DNA from 3 places in the Paenibacillus sp. P22 genome. Region 1 is predicted to be linked to each of the others. Evidence: riboswitches for the same ligand, from Rfam matches in the RefSeq annotation. Region 1 holds a riboswitch; each other region holds the start of a gene.
The links. A riboswitch is a leader RNA that binds a small molecule or an ion and turns the genes downstream of it on or off. The one in region 1 is predicted to bind cyclic di-AMP.

Region 1 (3,270 bases):
GACCCTGATTCCCATATCCCGCTCCGGATAGATGACCCTGTCGACGCCAAGCTTGTCCAGCACCCGGCCGTGCAGCTCCGATACCGCCTTCACGACGACCTTCCCGACTCCGGAATCCTTGACCAGTATCGCCGCCATGATGCTCGACTGGATGTCTCCCCCGATGGCCACGATGCAGCAGTCGAAGTTGCGGATGCCGATCGCGCGCAGCGCGTCCTCGTCCGTCGCGTCGGCGCATAGCGTATGGGTGAGCAGGGCGCTCATATCGTCCACCAGCTCCTCGCTGCGGTCGATGCCGAGCACCTCATAGCCGAGCTGCATGAGCTCCTTGGCCAGGCTGGAGCCGAATCGGCCCAGTCCGATGACGCAGTACTGCTCTCCTTTTGAACCCTTTCCCATTGTGTCTCTTTATTTCCTTTCCTATCCGATAATAATCTTGCCTTCTGGATTTTTATATAATTCCTTGCCTTGCTTCGGTCTCAGCGCGTAGGCCATCGTCAGCGGCCCAAGCCTGCCGGCGAACATCGTCAGGCTCAGCAGAAGCTTGCTGACATCCTTGAGGCTGGTCGTAATTCCCGTGCTGAGCCCGACGGTGCCGAAGGCCGATACCGTCTCGAACAGAATCCGCAGGAAATCGCGGTCCTCGACGGTGCAGAGCACCATCGTCACGACGAGCACGAGCGCAAGCGACAGCATCGTGATCGTCAGGGCCTTCATGATGCGCTCCTTGGCCAGACGGTAGCGGAACAGGACGATGTCCTCCCTGCCGCGGATCATCGCGCCCATCGCGGCGACGAGCGTCATGAACGTCGTCGTCTTGATGCCGCCGCCCGTCGAGCCCGGCGATGCCCCGATGAACATGAGGATGATCATGAAGAACAGGCTCGCCTGGCGCATCGCGCCGATGTCGAGCGTGTTGGCTCCCGCCGTACGCGTCGTGACGGATTGGAAGAAGGCCGAGAGCACCTTGCCTCCGAAGCCGAGCGGCTCCATCGTTTTGGCGTTGGAATATTCGAAGATGAAGATGACGACAGCTCCGATGACGATCAGGCTGCCCGTGGCCAGCAGAACCACTTTGGAATGGAGGGAGAACCTGCGGTTGTTCCTCCACTCCATCAGATCGGACAGCACGATGAAGCCGAGGCCACCGGTAACGATCAGCGCCATTGTCACGATATTGACGAGCGGATCCGATACATAGCCGGTGAGGCTCCGGTAGTCGCCGAAGATGTCGAAGCCGGCGTTGTTGAACATGGATACGCCGTGGAAGATGCCGAAGTAAACGGCGCGGCCGATCGGCATGTCCGCTGCGAAGCGGACCGCGTACAGCAGCGCTCCCGCCGCTTCGATGACGAGGGAATACAGCAGAACCTTGCGGATCAGCCGGACGATTCCCTCCATGGAGCTCTGGTTCATCGCTTCCTGCAGCAGCAGCCGGTCCTTGAGCGAGATGCGCTTGCGCAGCACGAGGGCGAACAGCGTCGCCATCGTCATGAAGCCGAGCCCTCCGACCTGAATCAGCAGCAGAATGATGATTTGGCCTGCAATCGAGTAATGAGTGCCGGTATCCACGACGACGAGGCCTGTGACGCAGGCCGCCGAGGTGGCGGTGAACAGCGCGTCGATCCATCTCGTGCCCTCTCCGCCGGCCGTGGCGAACGGCTGCATCAGCAGCAGCGAGCCGATGGCGATCATGACGGCGAATCCGGCGACGAGAATGCGCGGAGGCGACAATTTGAAAGCTTGCTTGAATACGGAAGACCATGATTGCATGCCGGCGACTCTCCTTTTGCCTCCATATCCCTGCCGTTCGCGAAGTCCCGGCATCATCGCATGCCGCTTCGAAAGCACAAAAAAAAGCACTGGAAACCCAAGTGCCTGTGCGCCCTGCGAGTCCGGTCAAGCAGCCTCCGAGGTTAGCTGTCGGATTCGGGCATGACGGCTGCCCTATCCGCTCCCGACAGGCTGCCGCCTGCGCCGGAACGGAATTCACCCCAAGCTGCTCCAGGCAGCTATATGGTTCCCCCGTATTCTTTTGGAAATTCGGCTGTTCTATATGGTCGGATTTGATTATATAGGATAGAGGACGGGTTACCAATGTCCCAATCCAAGCTTGCTGGGCGATATGGGGCGGAAAAGAGTGCTGGGACAAGCGCAGCAAGGCGCAATCCTGCCCTTGCTCTTTCTTTTGCGCGAAATCTCGATCTCTCCCTGCCTCGGCATGGATAATTTGAAAGCCGCTGTGGTAAGGTTATAAAAGCTCGCCCTGCAGTCAGGCATCGTCAGGAGGACAATCATGAACAGCTCCGAGTTGGAGAAAAGCTATCGAAAGTACTTTTGGACGGGAATCATTGGAGCCGCCATCTTCCTGATTTTGCAAATCATCCCTTCCTTCGCGGGAGGGCTGTCGGGAGAGGAAGCTTCCGGCAAGCCTGTTCCCAAGGCCGACGCTCAGCAGGCAGCGATGGCTTTCGCCCGGCAGCTGACCGGCTCCGAGCCTCTCACCGCCCATACGGTCCACCAATCCGACCGGGACATCACCGGTTACCTCAGCAAAGAAAAGCTCGCCAAAAAATTCGATGAGGGTCCCGGCAAGATCGTTCCGACCGATACGTGGCAGGTGTCCCTCTCCCTGCCCGAAGGGCAGATGTTCGTCGAGGTCGGCATGTCCAGCGGCCGGGTGATCGGCTGGAAGCAGGTGTTCAAGCCCTCTGCCGGCGAATCCTCGGACGTCCTTGCCCCGAGCGCGGAACAGCTCGACCGTCTCGCCGCCAAGCAAGCCGCCGAGCTCGGCTACGGCAAGCTGGAGAGGGTTGGAGAATCGGCGGGCTACAAGACGGTGTATGCCGTGCAGGGAGGACAGATCGGCCAGGCCCGCCTCACCATCGAGGCCGCTCCGCCATCCGCCGCCGCAGCGGAGTCTGGCGGCAAGACCGTCCTGGCGGAATTCACGCCGCGTTATGAAGTGCCCAAGGATTACCTCGCCTACACGGCGGATCAGGACCGGATCGCCTCCAGCCTGTCGCTGCTGGGCAATCTGCTGCCGAGCGGAATCCTGTTCATTCTCGCCGTCATTTATTCCGTCCTCATGAGGAAGTACAGCTCCTTCCGCCGCCGCGGCTGGGCGATCAGCCTCGTGTTCCTCGGCTTCTATGCCGTCAACAACGTGAACATGCTCGACGGCCTCCGTGCCATGTATGGAGCGCGGCCCAACGCCGAGACCGTCGTCCAGGTCCAGCTCGTCATCACGATGGGCCTCACCTTCCTGCT
Region 2 (3,270 bases), on a different contig from region 1:
ATTTGCAGATGGGGATTGTCCGGGAACTGGGGCCAGTCGCCGCCCCATGTGAAGCCGAGACTCTTGGCGATCGCTACGACCTCCAGCCAGTCGGCTTTGCCGTTCTTGTTTCCGTCGTATTCCATATCCCAGATAATATCGCCTGTGCGGTCCTTGAGAGCGAAGTCGATCGCCAGACCGTAGTTGTGGTAGGATTCTCCGCCGCGGGCATGGGTAACGATGGAGCCTCCGCCTTCCCGGCCTTTGCTGTACAGGACATCCTGCTCCGCCGAGCTGCGGAAGCCGTCGGTGATGACGACTTTGATGCCTTTGGCGGCGGCCAGCGAGATAAGCTCGTCCTTTTTCCGGTCGAGCACCGGATGCAGCTGCGTTACGGGAGGCACCTCCCGGTATAGTCCCGGAGGGACGACCCGGTCGAACAGGCGCGGCTTCTCCAGCTTGAACAGGGCTGCGGCTGCCAGTACAAGTCCTGCGGCCAGCAGCAGGCAGCCGAGGCCGTTTCTGCGCCGGGTCTGAGTCCGGCCTGCGGACTTGGGGCTGCGGCCCTTTTGTCCGCCCGTCATGGGGCTTTGCTGCATGAAGGTCTCCTTTGCTCGTTCGCATTGTTCAAGCTTATACGAGCGGAAAGGAAAAAAAGCTTCAGGAAACGGCGGATCGGCATGGAATCCGTTTCCAGCTGGATCAGCGGGGGTAAGGAAAGGAATGGGCTGGAAATTGCAGCCGCCTTGGCGCCGACAAGTCCAAAAAGCAAACAAACCGCTGGCAGCCGCCCCGAAGGGCCGGCTGCTGCGGTTTGCGCAAGGGGGGATCCGGATTCAGGACAGGCTAGTCCACATCGGGACTGCCGTCAACCGTATCGGCTGGATCGTCGGCGTATTTTTCGTACTTGGTGTCGTCCATGATCCGGCGTGCGGACACGTAACGCTTCGTATAGTAGGAATCGCTCAGGCTGCTGATCATGACGCCTTTGCTCGACGAGGAGTGGGCGAACTTGCCGTCCCCGACATAGATTCCGACATGCGAGACGCCGCGGCCGCTCGTATTGAAGAACACGAGGTCGCCCGCCTTGAGATCGGCCTTCGCGACTTTCTTGCCCAAGCCTGCTTGGGAAGCGGAAGAATGCGGCAGGGAGATCTTGAATTGCTTGAATACATAGGACGTGAATCCGGAGCAGTCGAATCCGCTCGTCGTCGTTCCGGCCGTCTTGTACGGCGTGCCGACGAGATCGCTGATGACACCGTCCATTTTGGAATCAGCCGCTGCGCTGCCTACGCCTGCAGTGAACAGCAGAGAGATTCCGAGGATGAGGCTTGCTGCTTTCTTCTTCAAGCTTGAGTTGCTCCTTCCAGAGCCTACGAGGTTAGCTGTGGGGTTCGGTTGAAGGTTCCCTATGATTCCTGCGGCATGCGTGAGAATGACTGGCGACGCCCAAAATCAATTCACCCGGAAAGTGGTTCCCCCGTTTCCATGTTCAACGGAATTCGGCATTTTGAATGATACTGGAAGACATATTCTTGCTTTTCGCCGCTTCTCCTTCCGAAAACGACATTTTCTAATAATTCTCATGTTTCAAAGGGATGAGGACAGCGTTTACATCGCTGTTTATAGGGGAGCTATTCTCCCCGCAGCAGATGATATTGGCGACTCGTCCCGATTTCTGCGCCGTGGCCTGCAAGTCCAAAAAAGCCCCGCCTTCTCCATGAGAAGGCGGGGCTTGCCTGATTCCGCGGCTGGATCAAACGGTATAAAGGACGTCTTCCATCAGGGTAAGCAGCCGGGATCTCATTCCGACCAGCTTCATCAGGGCTTCCTCCTGCAGGCTGCCGGCATCCGGGCTGAGCCGGGCGTGTTCGCTGCTGATCGCCTCAAGGGCCTTGCCGGCGTTGGGGTTCAGGTCGTAATGCTCAAAACGGTAAAGCAGCTCGGCGGTGGATTGGTGGAGCTCTTCATAATAAGCTTGAATTTGTTCGGTCATCGTTCGATTTTCCTCTCTGGTTTGATTATTTTCTCTATTCTGCTGTTCGATGTATGGGGGCGGCTCCGAGAGAGCCGGCGATTGTGTGTGCGGTAAACTGCGCTTACAGCATGCCCATTCGTTGTTTTCATCGCTTGCATCTGTCGATGCCCGTCACATCCGGAGGCAGACAGCGGATGGGGAGCGGGAGCCCGTCAGTCTGCCGAACGCCGGGATTCGATATCTGTGAATCGAGCGGAACGATAGGATTCCCGAATGCCTGAGAAGTTATTAAACCGGCAGGCGCTCTTTGAAAACAAGTCCTAATTGTCAGAGAATTTTCACAATTGTACGATGGAATTATCGCTTTGTCAACTAATGTAACGCGAATCCTCCCAGCAAGCGTACTGTGATGTCAGCAGCCACAAGTCGAGCAGCGTGCGGACCAGATGATAGGCTTGCTGGATGACGAGGGCGGCCAATCCGGCCCATCCCATCGCTGCGGCGCTGAAGCCGGCCCCGATGACGCCGGAGAAGAGGAGCAGGATCAGGCTGAGGCCCGCCATCGGGAGCAGCCGTCTGCAGGCGCCCGACACGGACGCCGAGACTTTGAGCCTGGATACCGCTCCGAACTGGAGGGAGAGGCTGAGCAGATGCAGAATCCCGATCCACAGCAGCCACGCTGCCGCCCAAGGCAAGATGCTGACGGCGATTTCCTGCAGAGAGGAGCCGTTCCTGACTACATCCCATGCCCGGGAGCCCAGCCACCAGAGAGGAGCGGCGGCAAGAAGCGTTTCCGCCCAATAGAGAAGCAGGACCGGCTTCCATGCCTTGCGCATGCCCTGAAGGAATAGGGTGCCGCCTTCATGTCCCGCCGCCGCATGGTGAATGGAATAGAACAGGCCGGCATTGATGAGCGGCGTGACGATCATGCGGGAGAGGAGCAGGGCGGCCAGCGTCCACAGGAACGGCTGGGCGAGATCGGTCTTCATGAGCCGGAACTGGGCTTCCGCCCAGAACAAGGCATCCGCCCCTTGCGAAGGCTCGTTCGCTCCGGGATACCGCCGAAGCAGCGGTCCGATAATGGAGTCGACATAACGGTAGAGGAAAAATCCCCACAACAACCGGTACAGGAACAGGGCGACGGCCACAGGCAGATGTTTGATCGTCAGGCGCCACCCTTGCTTGAGATAAGTAGACACGTTTGAGACTCTCCTCTCTTCGGGCCGCTACCAGGCGAACGCTCCCGCAATCCATTCCAGCGCCTTCACGATGCCGAGGCTGATCCGGACCTCCTGCTTGCGGGGAGCCTCGGC
Region 3 (3,270 bases), on a different contig from region 1:
TGCCTCGTTTCTTTAAAGATCCTGTCCTTGCTCCACCCTTCCTTCAGAAGCGGCAGAATTCGTTTTGGATCCTCGCCGAATATTTTCGTCACATCCGTGACTTCAATGATCGACAAGCGCTTCACCTCCTCATGGCCTCGCTTGCGGCCAACGCTCACTCGAACTAGTCTATCGAACAATTTATGACACCGTCAACCGTTTTATCCGTATAATAAGTACGTACGGTTTTTTCTGTATATAGTTTATATGCCAAATGCTCCCGTATCCTCTCATATACTCGTTCATTAAGCGCTTTACATTGCCGGGATTGTTTCTTACAATTACTTTGTCAGCCGAGAAGGCGATGAAGGAGCGGACATGATGACCAATGATTTCGCCGGCTTGGAGGCCGCGCAGGAGCAGGCAATCCAGAAGGCGCGCAAGCGCGTGATCGAGTCCATCGGCAAGAACATGGACCTGTACGGCATTACGCAATCTACAGGACTGCTGTATGGGCTGATGTTTTTCCAGGACAAGCCGATGAATCTCGACGAGATGGGCCAAGCGATGGAAATGAGCAAAACGAGCATGAGCACCGGCATCCGCACGCTGGTTGATTTGAATATGGTGAACAAGGTATGGGAAAAGGGTTCGCGGAAGGACTTGTATGAAGTCGAGCGGGACTGGCACCAGACGTTCGCCGATTTTTTTGTCCTGAAGTGGAGAAAGGCCGTGGAGCTCAACCTGATGGCGCTTCGCCGCTCCAAGGCGGAGCTGGACAAGCTGGCCGAGAGCGGCGGCTCGGAAGCCCTGCACGCCCTGATCGGCGGCGATCTGGAGAAGATCCGCCAGGCGATCGACTATTATTTGTGGCTGGACCGGGTCATCGATCTCATGGAATCCGGCGAGATCTTCAAGCATGTGCCGAAGGAAGAGCCTTCAAGCTGAAACCCAAAAAGAAGCCTTCCCCGGCGGGAAGGCTTCTTTTTGGTTGTGCTGCTGAACTGCAGCCGACTGGACAAAAAAAGAGAGACAGGCGGCTCATGCCGCCTGTCTCTCTTCATCCTTCTGGAGCCGTCCGTCATTCCCCGGCGTCGTCGGCCGTTTCTTCCTCTTCGCTCACCATCTTGCTGTAATCCTCGCCCGTTGCGACGCGGCGCGCCGTAACGTAGCGCTTGGCATAGTAGGCATCGTCCAGATCCGTATACCGGACGCCCTTGCTCGAGGAGTGGGCGAACTTGCCGTCTCCGACATAGATGCCGGCATGCGAGATGCCGCGGCCGCTGGTGTTGAAGAAGACGAGATCCCCCGGACGAAGATCATCCTTGTCCACCTTCGTGCCGGCCTTGGCCTGGGACTGGGAGGAGCGTGGCAGCTTCACGTCGAACTGGCCGAAAATATAGCGGACGAATCCCGAGCAGTCGAATCCTGCCGTAGTCGTGCCCCCATACTTGTAGGGAGTGCCGAGAACCTTGCCGATGGATGACTTCAATTCGGTGCTCGCGAATACGCTGGATGATGCGAACACGGCAATAAGAATGAAAGCGGTAATGGACATGATGACTTTCTTCACTGATGGTTCTCCCTCCGGTGCCTACGAAGTTAGCTGATGGGTTCGGTAGAAGGTTCCCTAGAATTCTCTCTTGCAGAATTCATTCACCCCGAGTGGTTCCCCCGTTTTTCTTAGCGAAAATTCGGCATTTATTTGTTTCAAGCCTGTTTGCTATTGGTTAATATTCGTAGTTTTTTGTCGAACTCCTCCCTTTGGATTATTAGAAGTCTTTCATAATTCGACTCTTCCCGATCCGGAGGGCCATTCGACCTTGTTTTTATCGAGATAGAGATGTAATCCGACCCTATCCCGCCATGTAAATTCCTCTCTCCTTATCCTCTTAAGGTACTCTATTCCTATTCGCTAGAAATTTCTCCCTGTTTTCATCCAATTTTCCCCTTTTATCGATAAACACTTTCATTGATAATGAAAGTGCTTTCAATAGATTCGAAAAAAGGAGGCCGGATATCCCCTCTCATTCTTGCTTCGCCCCTATCATCCTATCCTTCAGGAGGTATCGTTCATGTTCAAATCGAACCGCCGCATCGCCGCTTCCGCGCTGAGAGTCTTGATGCTTGCCGTGCTGCTCGCCTTTTCGCTCCTTCCGCAAGGCGCCGCCGTCCAGAAAGCCAGCGCTGCGGATGCATGCAGCGGAGTCGCTGCCTGGAGCTCGTCATCCGTCTATACCGTCGGGCAGAAGGCGGTCTACTCCGGCACGCTCTATGAAGCCAAATGGTGGACGCAAGGCGAGCGTCCGGATCTCGCCGGAGAATGGGGAGCCTGGAAAGCGCTCTCCGTCTGCTCGGCATCCCCTACGCCGACTCCGACGGTAACCCCTGCTCCTTCGGCTACGCCTAAGCCTAGCGCCACTCCGACACCGACGCCGGCGCCGACCAAAACGCCGACGCCGACGGCCACTCCTGTCCCTGCCGGAAAAATCATCGGCGCGTATGTAGCCGACTGGCATTTCCCCGTCATCAGCACCGTGCCGGCCGAAAAGCTGACGCATGTGTTCTACGCCTTCGCCGACGCGACCTCTACCGGTGTCAGCGGAGGGGATACCGGCAAGCTGGCGCAGCTCGTCTCGCTGAAATCCAAAAATCCGAATCTCAAGGTTCTCGTCTCCGTCGGAGGCTGGGGCCGCTCCGCGAGCTTCCCGGCAGCAGCGGCTACGGAAGCTAGCCGCACGGCGTTCGCCAACAGCGCCGTATCCTATATCCGGGCCAATAAGCTGGACGGCATCGATATCGATTGGGAATATCCGGGCTCAGGCGACCGCGCGAACTATACTTTGTTCATCCAGAAGCTCCGTTCGGTTCTGGATTCGGCCAGCTCCGCCGATGGGCGCTCCGCCAACAAATACCAGCTTACAGCCGCCGTCGGCGCTTCCGATTACGGTCTCGGCAACATCGATATCGCCGCGGTCATCCCTTCCTTCGATTTCCTCAACGTCATGACATACGACCTGCAGAACGGCGCGAATACCCATCATACCGCTCTCTACAACTCCCCGATGGCCAGCTACAGCGTCGATTCCGCCATCAAGCTGCTGAAGGGCAAGGGCGCTCCGGCAGCGAAGCTCGTCGCCGGAGGCGCCTTCTACTCCCATGGCTCCGGCGATTACACCTATGATGAGCTCAAGGCGAGCTATATCAACAAGAACGGCTGGACCCGCCAGTGGGATTCCACCGCAAGAGCCCCGTACTTGACGAATTCCAGCGGCGGCTTCCTCAGCTACG

Region 2: another riboswitch for cyclic di-AMP. It lies ahead of BN871_RS16415 (C40 family peptidase); the one in region 1 lies ahead of BN871_RS03865 (TrkH family potassium uptake protein).
Region 3: another riboswitch for cyclic di-AMP. It lies ahead of BN871_RS18385 (C40 family peptidase); the one in region 1 lies ahead of BN871_RS03865 (TrkH family potassium uptake protein).

What each region holds. Positions count from the first base shown of each region.
Region 1 covers NZ_CBRA020000012.1:22,660-25,929, forward strand. Annotated here, with positions in the region: gene BN871_RS03860 (TrkA family potassium uptake protein) at 1-399, opposite strand, end outside; gene BN871_RS03865 (TrkH family potassium uptake protein) at 421-1,773, opposite strand; cyclic di-AMP (ydaO/yuaA leader) riboswitch at 1,892-2,059, opposite strand; gene BN871_RS03870 (CPBP family intramembrane glutamic endopeptidase) at 2,297-3,270, shown strand, end outside.
Region 2 covers NZ_CBRA020000117.1:16,336-19,605, reverse strand. Annotated here, with positions in the region: gene BN871_RS16420 (M15 family metallopeptidase) at 1-578, opposite strand, end outside; gene BN871_RS16415 (C40 family peptidase) at 826-1,329, opposite strand; cyclic di-AMP (ydaO/yuaA leader) riboswitch at 1,335-1,497, opposite strand; gene BN871_RS16410 (hypothetical protein) at 1,736-1,975, opposite strand; gene BN871_RS16405 (hypothetical protein) at 2,326-3,156, opposite strand; gene BN871_RS16400 (M1 family metallopeptidase) at 3,184-3,270, opposite strand, start outside.
Region 3 covers NZ_CBRA020000138.1:527-3,796, reverse strand. Annotated here, with positions in the region: gene BN871_RS18395 (glycine betaine/L-proline ABC transporter ATP-binding protein) at 1-116, opposite strand, end outside; gene BN871_RS18390 (GbsR/MarR family transcriptional regulator) at 358-927, shown strand; gene BN871_RS18385 (C40 family peptidase) at 1,061-1,552, opposite strand; cyclic di-AMP (ydaO/yuaA leader) riboswitch at 1,556-1,689, opposite strand; gene BN871_RS18380 (glycosyl hydrolase family 18 protein) at 2,055-3,270, shown strand, end outside.